Regions from separate parts of the Pseudodesulfovibrio karagichevae genome, predicted to be linked through region 3. Evidence: predicted binding sites of a transcription regulator. Region 3 holds the regulator's gene; each other region holds the start of a gene.

Region 1 (3,077 bases), on a different contig from region 3:
AAGCCCAGGACCGTGGGCGGCAGGACCATGGGCAGGTTGCAGGCCGCCTCCACGTACCGCTTGCCCGGCATGCCGGACACGGCCAGCCAGTAGGCCAGCGGCATGCACAGGCAGAGCAGCAGGGGCGTGACCGCCAGGGCCAGCTTGCCCGTGATCGCGAGCGCCGTGAAATCCATGCCGGGCCTACGGGTTGAGGACGGCCCGGGCCGAAGGTGCGGCGGGCGCTGCGGCGTCGGGCGGCGTGGCCGTGGAGGCCGTGCCGGACAGGACGCAGAGCCACAGACAGATGTAGACGAATTTCCTGAACATCGGACCTCCTAGTTCTTGACCAGCTTCGAGAGTTCGCTGTCGGTCAGGGGGCGTTCCAGCTCCCAGGCCAGCTTTCTTACTTCATCGACAAGGGCCGGGAGACCCTGTTCCGGAAGGTCGAGACCCCGGTCCGCAAGGGCGTTGGCGACCGCCGCTCGGCCACTTTTTCCGCCAACAGCGACCATCCGGTCCGCGCCGATGCGGGCGGGGTCGAACGGCTCGAAAAGCTCAGGCGACTTGCTGAGGGCGTGCGCGTGAAGGCCGGACTCGCAAGCGAAAATGTCCTTGCCCGCGATCGCCTTGGTTCGGGGAATCGGCACCCCGGCAGCTTGAGAAACGAAATGGCAGAGGCCGCGAAGGTCTTCAACTTTGTACGCATGACTGTTCTCCTTGAGTGTCAGGTAGGCGGCCAGCTCCTCGGTGGCCGCGATGCCGGACCGTTCGCCGATGCCGAGCAGGCTGACGTCGGCGAAGTCCGCGCCGCAGGAAAGGGCGGTGACCGCATTGCCCGTGGCCATGCCGAAGTCGTCATGGCAGTGCACGGCCAGATCGATGTCCAGTTCCCTCTTGAAGGCCGTGACCAACTCCACCGTCATGGGCGGGGTCAGCAGCCCCAGCGAATCGGACAGGCGCACGCGGGACGCGCCCACGTCCTGAGCCAGTCCGGCCGCTCTCAGGGCGAAGTCCCGATCGGTCCTGGAAAGATCCTCCAGGCCGACGGACACGTATTCCATACCCAGGAGCCGAGCCGCGAGCACGGTACGGGCCAGGCGTTCCAAAAGCCCCTCGCGGTCGGTCCCGAGTCGGTTTTCGATATGCAGGTCGGATACGGGCACGCCGATGTTGATGCGGTCGATCCCCAGGCCCGCGGCCTTGCGGATGTCCGCCTCGCGGCAGGGCGACCAGACGGACAGGGCGGTGCGGCCGCGCCGAGCGCCTATCCTCTCTATAAGCTCGTCGAGCCCATCCTGGCCGACCCAGCCCAACTCGATCTCGTCCACGCCTATGGACAGGAGACCGGACACGATCCGCTCCCGCGCCTCCATGGAGAAGTAGGCCCCGAAGAGCTGCGCTCCTTCTCTGAGTGTGGTGTCGATCAACATGTGGTTTGTCCTTCTCTTGTTGTTAGTGGTGCTGCCTCACTATGAGCAGGAAGGATGCCAATTCTCATAATTCATGTATCATCTTGGTATAATTAAATAAATTTGTTTACGAAAAAGATATGGAATTGGCTACGTTTTTGTAGATTGCTACACTTGTGTCTGCGGTCTTGGTGTGAACCTACACTTTTCGTAGGAAGCTACACTGTTGTGATCATGGTGATTTCCCCTTTGAAAACAGCTTGTTAACATGTTGTAGCGGGTTTGGCACGGCGCTTGCCTTAAGGGCTTCATCGACGCAAACAAACCCATGGAGGAGAAATCATGCGGAAAGTAGCAATTTACGGAAAGGGCGGAATCGGAAAGTCCACCACCACACAGAACACTGTTGCCGGTCTGGCTGAGATGGGCCGCAAGGTCATGGTCGTCGGTTGCGACCCCAAGGCCGACTCCACCCGTCTCCTGCTCGGCGGCCTGGCGCAGAAGTCCGTGCTCGACACCCTTCGCGAAGAAGGCGAGGACGTGGAACTCGAGGATATCCGCAAGCCCGGTTTCGGCGGCACCTGGTGTGTCGAGTCCGGCGGCCCGGAACCCGGTGTCGGCTGTGCCGGTCGCGGCATCATCACTTCCATCAACATGCTTGAGTCTCTGGGCGCCTACGAGGAGTCCGAGGGCCTGGACTACGCCTTCTACGACGTCCTCGGCGACGTTGTCTGCGGCGGCTTCGCCATGCCCATCCGCGACGGCAAGGCCCAGGAGATCTACATCGTCTGCTCCGGCGAGATGATGGCCATGTACGCGGCCAACAACATCTGCAAGGGCATCATGAAGTACGCGGAATCCGGCGGCGTCCGTCTGGGCGGCCTGATCTGCAACTCCCGCAATACCGACCGCGAGGCCGACCTGATCACCGAGCTGGCCGCCAAGCTGGGCACCCAGATGATCTACTTCGTGCCCCGCGACAACGACGTGCAGCGCGCCGAGATCAACCGCAAGACCGTCATCGAATGGGACGGCTCCGTGCCGCAGGCCGACGAGTACCGCGGTCTGGCCAAGGCCATCGACGAGAACACGATGTTCACCATCCCGACCCCCCTCGAGATCGAAGACCTGGAACAGTTGCTCATGGACTACGGCATCATGGAAGCCGCCTAGTTCTCCCCGACATTTCGCCCGGTCGGCGGCTCCGGCAGGCGCGGAATTCGAAAGGATTCCGTGCCTACAGGGGAGAACCAGCCCGAAAACATGGCGGAATGGGAAACAGAAAAACAATCAAAGTCTTTTAATAACGAAGAGATAGGAGAGAGCAAAAATGATGATCATGGTACGAGCAATTGTGCGTCCCGAGAAGTCTGATACGGTCCTGGCCGCCCTCATGGACAATGGCTTTCCGGCCGTCACCAAATATTCCGTGGCCGGTCGCGGCAAGCAGCGCGGCATCAAGATCGGCGAGGTCACCTACGACGAGATCCCCAAGACCATGCTCATGTGCGTCGTCAACGCCGCCGACAAGGACTTTGTCATCAACACCATCATGGATGCGGCCCGCTCCGGCACCAAGGGCGCGTTCGGCGACGGCAAGATCTTCGTCTCCGACGTCGAGGATGTCTACACCATCAGCTCCGGCGTGAACGAGACCGCCGCAGCCAGCGAGGAGGCCGCGTAATG
Region 2 (3,077 bases), on a different contig from region 3:
GGACAGACAATCGACCACGGTGCCGTAGCCCAGGAATTCGAAGTAGGAGTATTCCAGGCCGCCGGGGATGTGCTGATTCTGCAGGTCCAGGCCTTCCTTCATGCACAGGTCGTGCAGGACGGAAGCCAGCGGGGTGGCGAAGTGCTCGGGACGCAGGCAGTCGACGATGTACTGCTGGCGGAAGGCCTTCACGAGCAGATTGTTGTGCTGCTTGATGTAGGCGTCGTAGAACTCGTCCCAGGTCTGCATCTTGGTCACGTCGCCGGTCTCGAGGCCGACGACCTGATCGCCGTACTTGAGCATGCGGCCGTTATGCATGGTCATTTCCATGGCCGTGGCGAAGTTGATGTAGACGCAACCGGAGGTGTAGGTCTCGATGTTGGGCATGCGGGCTTCGGTGCAGCCGGACACGGAGTAATCCATGGCCTGGTCGTAGGGAGCTCCCTTGGCGGTGTACAGCGGGACAACCTCTTCATCGTTGATCAGCTTCGGGAAGCCGGAGCCGTCCTTGATGGTCTCAGCGATTTCGGCCAGGAACCGTTCCGGGGAACAGGAGTGGATGCGGGCGGCCAGGTCGGGGTAGTTCAGCGGAAACTCGCGCTTGGACTCGAGGAACAGGTAGGACAGCTCGTTGGTGGCGTCCTCGCCCTGCGGGGTCTGGCCGCCGATGGTGACGGCTTCCCAGTGGGCATAACCTTCGTTGAATTCGTTGCCGGTGGGGTTGATGTACAGGTCGATGAACTGGGCCATCTCCACCCACATCATTTCGAGCAGTTCCTTGGCTTGGGCCGAGGTCAGGATGCCTGCCTCGATGTCCTGTTCGTAGTAGGGGAACAGGTACTGGTCCATGCGGCCGTTGGAGATGATGGCCGAAGCCTTCTGTTCGATGCGGGAGAACATCTGCACGAACCACTGGGACTGGATGGCGTCGCGGAAGTCCTTGGCGGGCTCGGCGGGCATGCGCTCGCAGCGGTCGGCCATGGCCAGCAGTTCGGCCTTGCGGATATTGTCGGTTTCATTGGCGGCCATTTCGCGGGCCAGTTCGGCGTGGCGATGGGCCCACAGCATGATGGCGTCGCAGATGATGACCATGGCCTCGTAGAAGGGACGCTTTTCCCACATCAGGACCGGGCTCATGGCGTCGAGTTCGGCCATGCGTTCCTCGGCCTCGCGCTTGATGTCCTTGAAGCCGCGCTTGAGGACCTTGTCGTAGTCGTGGACCCACTGCAGGGCGGAACGGTAGGAAGAGGTCTCGGAGACGACGAACTTGGACTTCAGGCCCATATCGTCATCATAGGTCACGCCGCGCAGGTCGTCGGGCATGGCGCCGTTCAGGTGCTCGTGATAGGTCTTGCCCTTCCAGTAGGGAGCGATCTCGTTGACGACGATGTCGACTTCTTCCTTGGTGATCTTGAACGGGCTCTTCTCGCGCTTGTCCAGCTCGCCGAGGATGGAGTAGAAGTCGCCGTCGATTTCCGGATACAGGATGCCGTAACGACCGAGCTTGCCTGCGCGACCGGCGATCAGGGAACCGGGGGTGATGTACACGGTCATCTTCTGGGCGCAGTTCTGCAATGCCTTGGCCCAGCGAAGCACCAGGGGCTGGCCCTCGGTGGCTTTCATGGATTCGGTGAAGTAGCGGGCGCGCTCAATGTCGATGAACGGGGTGGTCATATGGAAGGAATCGAGAATCGCGTAAATGCGTTCACGGCCGGCACGAGTGTCGACGCTGTTCGCAATTCGTGCCTCCTGAGGGGACAAGCAGCAATCAAAATTGGTCATTTCAGTTCTCCTAAATGGACGTTTCTTATATTTACTAGCTAACAGTGGTGGTGGAGCCACGCGCTCACAGCGCACTTGCTCATAAGCACCGATCGTGCCAATCTCATAACATACTGTAATCATTCGTATAGAAGTGAATAGGCATTTTTGCCTGCGTTTTTTGAATTTTACGGCGTTGTTGCAGTTCGACAACCACTTCATTTTTTTATAAGTAATTCTAGCTAGATGCGATAGTTGTTGCATCGACGCACAGCAGGCCTTGTTGCAATGGCGCACAATCCCCTCGGTCCGCCCCCCCCCAAAGGGATACTTCCCGTTCGAGCTGATAAAAGAGTATGGCATCGACGATCTGAGTTGAGCGGCCATCTCATTGCATGCCGCTTGCCTGAAGTCGGTTTGCTGGCGGAACCGTGGCACTGCCCTTGCAGTCCGGCGGAACCAATCGAACGCACACCAACAAAAGGAGAATACCCGTGCAGATTATCGATTTTCGCTTTCGGCCGAACACCCAGGCCACCATTGACGGCTTTACCAACAGCACCATGTTCAAGGGCATGTTCGCCAAGATAGATTTGACCCACCTCGTGGCCCAGGAGGTTCCTGAGGTTGTCGAAATGATCAAGGAACACAATGTGGTAAAGGCCGTTATCACGGGCCGGGATTGCTCCATGACCTATGATGCGGCAGCGAATAACGGTGGCGTCATATCCTTCGTTAAGGCTTTTCCCGACATATTCCTTGGATTCATGGGCGTCGATCCTCACAAGGGCATGGATGGAGTTTACGAGCTGACCCGTCAAATCCAGGAAGAAGGAATGCACGGTGCGGCCATCGATCCCTATCTGGCGAAGATATTTGTCAATGATGCCAAGTATTATCCGATATACGCCAAGTGCTGTGAGCTGAATATCCCCATTGTCGTGTCCACCGGCCCCGGAACCCTGGTTCCCGGCGCGGTCATGGAACATGCTGCTCCCCGGTACATCGACTATGTCGCCCGCGATTTTCCCGAATTGAAGATCATCATCAGCCATGGCGGATACCCATGGGTTGAAGAGGCGATCATGGTTACGGAACGCAATAAGAACGTATACATGGAGTTATCCGAATATGAGCGTCATCCCGGTGGCGAATCCTATGTCAACGCTGCGGCCAATCTGATAGGCGACAAGCTGCTTTTCGCCAGCGCCCATCCCGGAGCCGATTTCCGCGATGCCATCGCCATGTACAAGGGGTTTGGGCTGCCTGAAGATGTCCTTGAAGCAATCATGTTCAAAAATGCCCGGGAGGTCCTC
Region 3 (3,077 bases):
GATCACCACGGGAAAGGGGTTGGTCGAGGTCAACGGAGTCCGTCCATGGAGTTACACGCCCTTGAGGAGAGCCCAGAGGGCCTCGAGGTCATCGGCCGACAGGAACGCCTTGCGGAATTCCTCGTCCTTGAGAAGACGGGAAATCTGGGCCAGGACGCGCAGGTGCATGCCCGCCACCTGTTCCGGGGCGAGCACCAGGAAAAAGATGGTGCACGGGCTGTGGTCGAGCGCCTCGAACTCCACACCGTTTCGGCTGCGGCCCACGACCACGATGACCTTTTCCAGGTCCTCAAGCTTGCCGTGGGGGATGGCGATGCCGTCCCCGATGCCGGTGGAGCCGAGCCGTTCACGATCGAGAAGGACACGGACCGCATGGTCCGTGTCCATCTCTGGATATTGTTCGCCCAGGGGGGCGACGAGTTCATTCAATACGTCCGACTTGGTCTCGGACTTGAGTTCGGGAAGGATCAGCTCCTTCGCCAGGTAATCACTGAGTTTCATGCTTAGTTTCCGGGGTCGATGAGGCCGTAATCGCCGTTCTTTCTCTTGTATATCACGTTGACGCCGTCGGTCTCCGCATTGAGGAAGACCAGGAATTCATTGTCACGGGCATCGAGCTGCATGGCTGCCTCGTCCACGGACATGGGCTTGGGCTCGTATGCATCGGTGCCGACGATGGTGGGGGACGAACCGGGAGCGATGTCCTCGTAGGACAGGTAGTTCATCTGCACCATTTTATTGGGACGCGCCTGTCTGGGGCGGTTCTTCATCTTTTCACGCATCTTGCGGAGCTGGGCTTCCAGCTTGTCCAGGACCATGTCAATGGTGGAGTACATGTCTTCAGAGTCTTCGTAGGCCGAGATATGGATGCGATCCGAGTTCAGGATCACGTCCGCCTTGTGGCGGAACTTGTCGACCAGCAGGTTGACCTGGAGATCAGCCTCCGCGTCGGAAACGTATCTTGCTACCTTTTCAAAACGCTTTTCCGCATACCCCTTGAGGTGATCGGAAGGCTCGAAGTTCTTGAAAGTGAAGCTGATGTTCATACGCTGCCTCCTGGTTGAGAGTGCTTCAAGCAGAACCTAGAAGTACTGCTTACGTTTTGAAGACGAAGGAATACCCATGGCCGAGCGGTATTTGGCGACCGTACGCCGGGCGATGTTCACTTCCAGCTTTTCCTGGAGGATTTCGCCGATTCGCTCGTCGCTGAGCGGTTTCTTCGTGTCTTCGTCTGCGATCATTTGCTTGATGAGCGCCTTGACGCTCTCCGAGCCCACCTGGGAACCGTCGTTCAGATCCAGGGCCGAGTTGAAGAAGAACTTCAGCTCGAAAATGCCGTGCGGCGTTGAAACGTACTTGCTGGTTGTAATCCGGCTCACGGTGGATTCGTGCATTTCGATGTCTTCCGCCACCTCCTTGAGGATCAGGGGTTTGAGCTTTGTCACGCCCTCCTCGAAGAATGCCCGTTGGAAGCCGACAATGCTCTCAACTACTTTATACAGGGTTCGCTGCCGCTGGTACAGGCTTTTCATCAACCATGCGGCGGAACGCATCTTTTCCTGAAAATATTCCTTCTCCTTGTCGGCCGCGCCCTTCATGGAATCCATGTAGAAGGTGTTCATCTGGAGCCTCGGCATACCGTCCTCGTTGAGGATGATGACGAAGTCCTCGCCGTACTTGTAGACGAATACGTCCGGGCTGACGTAGTGCGGCTCGGTGCTGGAGAAGTTGGCGCCCGGCATGGGATCGAGGGTCTGCATCAGGTCCAGGTAGGCCTTGAGCTCGTCCATGGAGATCTTGAACTTGCGCGCCAGGGGCTTGTAGCGGTTCTTCTCCAGGTCCTCCAGGTGATCGCGCACCAGGGAAACCATGATCGGGTCGTCGTATCCGAGGACCTCCATCTGGACCAACAGGCATTCCTGCGGGGTGCGGGCGCCCACGCCCACCGGGTCCAGATGCTGGACTCGGTGCAGGACCGCCGCTATTTCCTCTTCGGTGGCCTGGACCATGGCGGCCAGCTCCTCCGGGGAGGCCTGCAGGTAGCCGTTGGAGTCGAGGTTGCCGAGAATGACGTCGCCGATGGCCAGTTCGTGCTCGGTGAAATTCGACAGGCGCATCTGCCAGTTCAGGTGCCCTTCGAGCGAGGGCTTGGAGGCCAGGCGGGCCTCGAAGGACATGCCCTCCTCGGGCATCTCCATGTCACGGGACAGGGCCTGCTTGGAGGTGGACGAGAATTCGCCGAGATAGTTCTCCCAGTCCGCGTTGCGGACCAGTTCCTCCTCGGCCTGGGACTCGGTCAGGACTTCCGTCTTGTCAGGAACCTCGGTGTCGGTCTCGGTCTCTTCAAGGAAAGGATTCTCCAACAATTCCTGCTGCACCGTCTCCAGCAGCTCAAGGCGCGACAACTGCAGCAGCTTGATGGCCTGCTGCAACTGGGGCGTCATGACCAGTTGCTGTGAGAGCTTGAGCTGTTGCCGAAGTTCCAGTCCCATGATTCGTTACTCGCTTGAAGTTATGTTTATCGGTTGCCAAATAAAGAAACTTTTTTTCGACTACCGTACATTTTTCCCGGTTCAACTATGTCATAGCGGATTAAAGGATGCAACACAATTGTGCTAACATCCTGTTTCGACTAATAATTCAGCAAGCATATTCTGGTATGAAAAAAGTGTACCAACCTTTGGGGTCAGTGTAAATCGGGAAAGAGGAAAAAAAGACGGGAGAGGCGGATTAAAGCCGGAAATCCTCGCCCAGATAAATCTGGCGGGCCCGGCTGGACTTGACGATTTCGCTCGGGGCCCCTTCCAGGATGACCGTGCCTTCGTAAACCAGGTAGGCCCGGTCGCAGATGTTCAGGGTTTCCCTGACGTTGTGGTCGGAGATGAGGATGCCGATGTCCATGGACTTGAGCACGGAGATGATTTCCTGGATGTCGATGACCGCAATGGGGTCGATGCCTGCGAAGGGCTCGTCCAGGAGGATGAATTGCGGATCGAGGATGAGCGCCCGGGCGATCTCCAGCCTGCGCCGCTCGCCGCCGGACAGGAACATGGCCGCCTGGTCCGCCAGCTTGGTGA
Region 4 (3,077 bases), on a different contig from region 3:
TGGGTGGAGGCCAGGGCGAGCCGCTCGGACTCGGCCGGGGTCAGCTCCAGGGTGTACACGCCGACCGAGGCGGTCTTGCCTTCCTCGTTGGGCGGGGTCAGTTGGGTTCCGGTGGCGATGATCTTGACCCGCTCCAGGACCAGCTTGGTCACCGGCTTCTCGTCGCGGCCCACGGTCAGGGAGACGATGACGTCCACCCGGTCGCCGGGACGGACGAAACCGGACAGGCCCATGACCTCGTTGCCCTTGACGGCCATGGCCCGCTTGCCCGGGGTGATCAGCGCGGACACGCCGCCGCCCATGATGGACTTGTCGGCCAGCTTGATGGGCGTCAGGGCGTCGCCCTGGCCCATGGCCTGGTTGAGCACCCGGCCCTCGACCTGCCCGGTCTCGGCAAAAGCGCCGGAGGGGCGGGACGCCTTGGTGAACTGGCGCACCTCGAGCATGTCCCCGGTCAGCTTGACGCCGCGTTCCAGATCGGCCTTGGCCACGACCACGGGCACGGTCTCCTCGACGGCGGCCACGGGGGCGGCGCGCTTCACGCCGCTGGTCCACTTGAAGATGATCACGCCCGCGATGATCGCGAGAATCAGGGACAAGGTGATCTGTATGAGGGCTCTCTTTGACTTGCTCATGGGACCCTCCTTTTAATAACCCACGAAGATGGAACCGGACTCCCAGGCGTAGATGCCCATGGCGCCGATGGTTCCAACGGTGATGGCCACGCCGTAGCACAGCCGGGGCAGGACCTGCTGCTCGTCGGCAGAGGCAAAATTGAACTGGCGGGTGCCGATGAAGACCAGGAAGGTGTAGGCGATGTTGCGGAGGACCGTCTTGCACATGCTCGGATTGAAGGCCAGCACCAACAGGGCGTAGACTCCACCGGCGATGCAGGTGAAGAGGAAGGCGACCAGGGTCGCTTCCACGCCGAGCCAGGCGCCGATGCCGGCCATGAGCTTGACGTCGCCCGCGCCCATGACGCCCAGGAAATACGGAACGGCCATGGCCACGAACCCCAGTGCGAAGCCGCCCGCGGCGAACTTCAGCCCGGCGAAGCCACCGAACACGGTGTGCGTGGCGAATCCCGCGATGATGAGCGGGAAGGTCAGCCAATTGTAGATGCGTTGGTTGCGGATGTCGGTGACGGCGGCCGTCAGCAATGCGATCGCGAGTGCGATGACGATGAGAATATCCATGGTTCCCCCGAGGTGCCGAGTCGGCCGCTTGTTGTCTCCGCTTTCCCCCGGAGACAAAACCGGGGCTTGCGGGACCATCCCGAAAGCCCCGGTTCGGCTGCTCTGGCTGCTTCCGTTAAACGGTTAGCATTAATTTCGATCCTAGCTACCGGTGGTGGTGGCCTCGGACATCTTGGTGGTGATGTAGCTAAAGGTGCTCACAACCTGGTCGCCCAGGGCCTTGGTGGCGGCCACGATACCGGCGGCGATCAGAGCGGCGATCAGGCCGTACTCAATGGCGGTAGCGCCTTCTTCGTCACGGATGAGGTTCATCAGCTTGGTCATGTCGTTCTCCTTGGTTTAAATTCGGGTCTAAATTTTTTGTTGTGCCTTTCAGCACCAGCCACGCCCACCATAAAGCAACCCGTGTGCCACCGCCGAAAAGCATTTGAAAAATTTATTCACAACCCGCCGTCATCGTTTGAAATAAAAATTGCAAACCAGCGAATGGGCCGTGCCGGACGCGACCCGTCGCCCTTTCTCGAAGCGTAAAATACACTAATTATGGAGCAGTCCCAACGCCGCCGGGATCGCCATAATTCAATTTTCCCCGTAAATTAAATGTATTACAGCAGTCTATTTTTTGTAGATCGACTTGTGCAACCGAGGCTGGACCCGGTCCTTCCGGGCGAAAAGACAGGAAAATCCCCTTGCACAGGGGATTTTCCGGATGTGGCGAGACCACAAAATATGGATGCCCTCCCCTCGGCGGAGACCGCAAGGGGGGTGGGCGAAGGCAGGGTTTCAGGCTATTTCTTGAACAATACCGGATCGATGCCGTGTTTGCGGAGCTTGTTCCAGAGGTTCTTGGCCGACACCCCCAGGGCGGTCGCGGCCTCGGTCTGGACCCCGCCGCAGGCTCTCAGCGCGTTTTGGATCAGGGTCTTCTCGTACTCCATGAGGGCCTGTTTCAGGGGCAGCCCCTCACCGGTGGGCATGTACACCCCGCTGTCCGCGGCGGGCCGGGTGTTGGAAAAGGCCTGGTCCACCTCGGCCGGGGTGATCCGGGTGGAGGTGCAGAAGATGGCCGCGCGCTCCACGGCGTTGGCGAACTGGCGCACGTTGCCCGGCCAGTCGTAGTTGAAGAAGATCTCCATGGCCTCGGAGGAGACCCCGGTGATGTCCGTGCCGAGCCGGCGGTTGGCCCGGTCCAGGAAGAACTCGGCCAACTGCGGCAGGTCGGACTTGCGCTCGCGCAGGGGGGGCAGGATCAGGGTGGCCACGTTCAGTCTATAGTATAGATCGCTGCGGAACCCGCCGTCCCGGACCCGCTGCTCCAGCTCCTGGTTAGTGGCCGCGATGATGCGCACGTCGTACTGGATGGGCTTGGCCCCGCCCACGCGCTCGGCCTGCTTCTGCTCCACGGCGCGCAGCAGCTTGGGCTGCAGGTGCAGGGGCATGTCGCCGATCTCGTCGAGCATGAGCGAGCCGCCCTTGGCCAGCTCGAACTTGCCCTGCTTCATGGAGGTGGCCCCGGTGAAGGCCCCCTTCTCGTGGCCGAACAGTTCGGATTCGATGAGGTTCTCGGGGATGGCCGCGCAGTTGATCTTGACGAACGGGGCCTTGGCCCGCGTGGACAGAGCGTGAATGGTGTCGGCCACCAGCTCCTTGCCGGTGCCGGTCTCGCCCATGATGAGCACGTCGGCGTTGAGCTCGGCCACCCGGCTGATGCGCTCCTTGACCGCCATCATGGGCGCGCTGTGCCCGATGATGTTGTGCAGCGGGCTGGACCCGCCGTGCCGCTTGAGCTCGGCCAGCTCCACCTGGAGGCGGCGCTTCTCCAGGGCGCGCCGGACCACCACCTCCATCTCGCGCAGGGAGAACGGCTTCTCGAAATAGTCG

The links. Region 3 encodes sigma-54, which starts transcription at its own class of promoters, with help from an activator protein. Its sites were predicted from a motif close to CTGGCACGGNNNNTGCTT; they were not measured.
Region 1: a site for sigma-54 is predicted at 1,674-1,691, ahead of nifH (nitrogenase iron protein). Genes of this name have one in related genera too.
Region 2: a site for sigma-54 is predicted at 1,866-1,883, ahead of hpsG ((2S)-3-sulfopropanediol dehydratase). Genes of this name have one in related genera too.
Region 4: a site for sigma-54 is predicted at 1,593-1,610, ahead of AB6M95_RS10520 (Flp family type IVb pilin). Genes of this name have one in related genera too.

What each region holds. Positions count from the first base shown of each region.
Region 1 is NZ_JBGLYH010000001.1:178,638-181,714, reverse strand. It holds gene modB (molybdate ABC transporter permease subunit) at 1-176, opposite strand, end outside; gene AB6M95_RS00715 (hypothetical protein) at 184-309, opposite strand; gene AB6M95_RS00710 (LeuA family protein) at 318-1,412, opposite strand; gene nifH (nitrogenase iron protein) at 1,734-2,564, shown strand; gene AB6M95_RS00700 (P-II family nitrogen regulator) at 2,722-3,075, shown strand; gene AB6M95_RS00695 (P-II family nitrogen regulator) at 3,075-3,077, shown strand, end outside.
Region 2 is NZ_JBGLYH010000002.1:111,264-114,340, reverse strand. It holds gene hpsG ((2S)-3-sulfopropanediol dehydratase) at 1-1,782, opposite strand, end outside; gene AB6M95_RS01300 (amidohydrolase family protein) at 2,256-3,077, shown strand, end outside.
Region 3 is NZ_JBGLYH010000004.1:28,067-31,143, reverse strand. It holds gene rapZ (RNase adapter RapZ) at 1-33, opposite strand, end outside; gene AB6M95_RS02555 (PTS sugar transporter subunit IIA) at 52-501, opposite strand; gene hpf (ribosome hibernation-promoting factor, HPF/YfiA family) at 504-1,046, opposite strand; gene rpoN (RNA polymerase factor sigma-54) at 1,083-2,492, opposite strand; gene lptB (LPS export ABC transporter ATP-binding protein) at 2,731-3,077, opposite strand, start outside.
Region 4 is NZ_JBGLYH010000026.1:27,401-30,477, reverse strand. It holds gene cpaB (Flp pilus assembly protein CpaB) at 1-635, opposite strand, end outside; gene AB6M95_RS10525 (A24 family peptidase) at 648-1,196, opposite strand; gene AB6M95_RS10520 (Flp family type IVb pilin) at 1,338-1,520, opposite strand; gene AB6M95_RS10515 (sigma-54-dependent transcriptional regulator) at 1,985-3,077, opposite strand, start outside.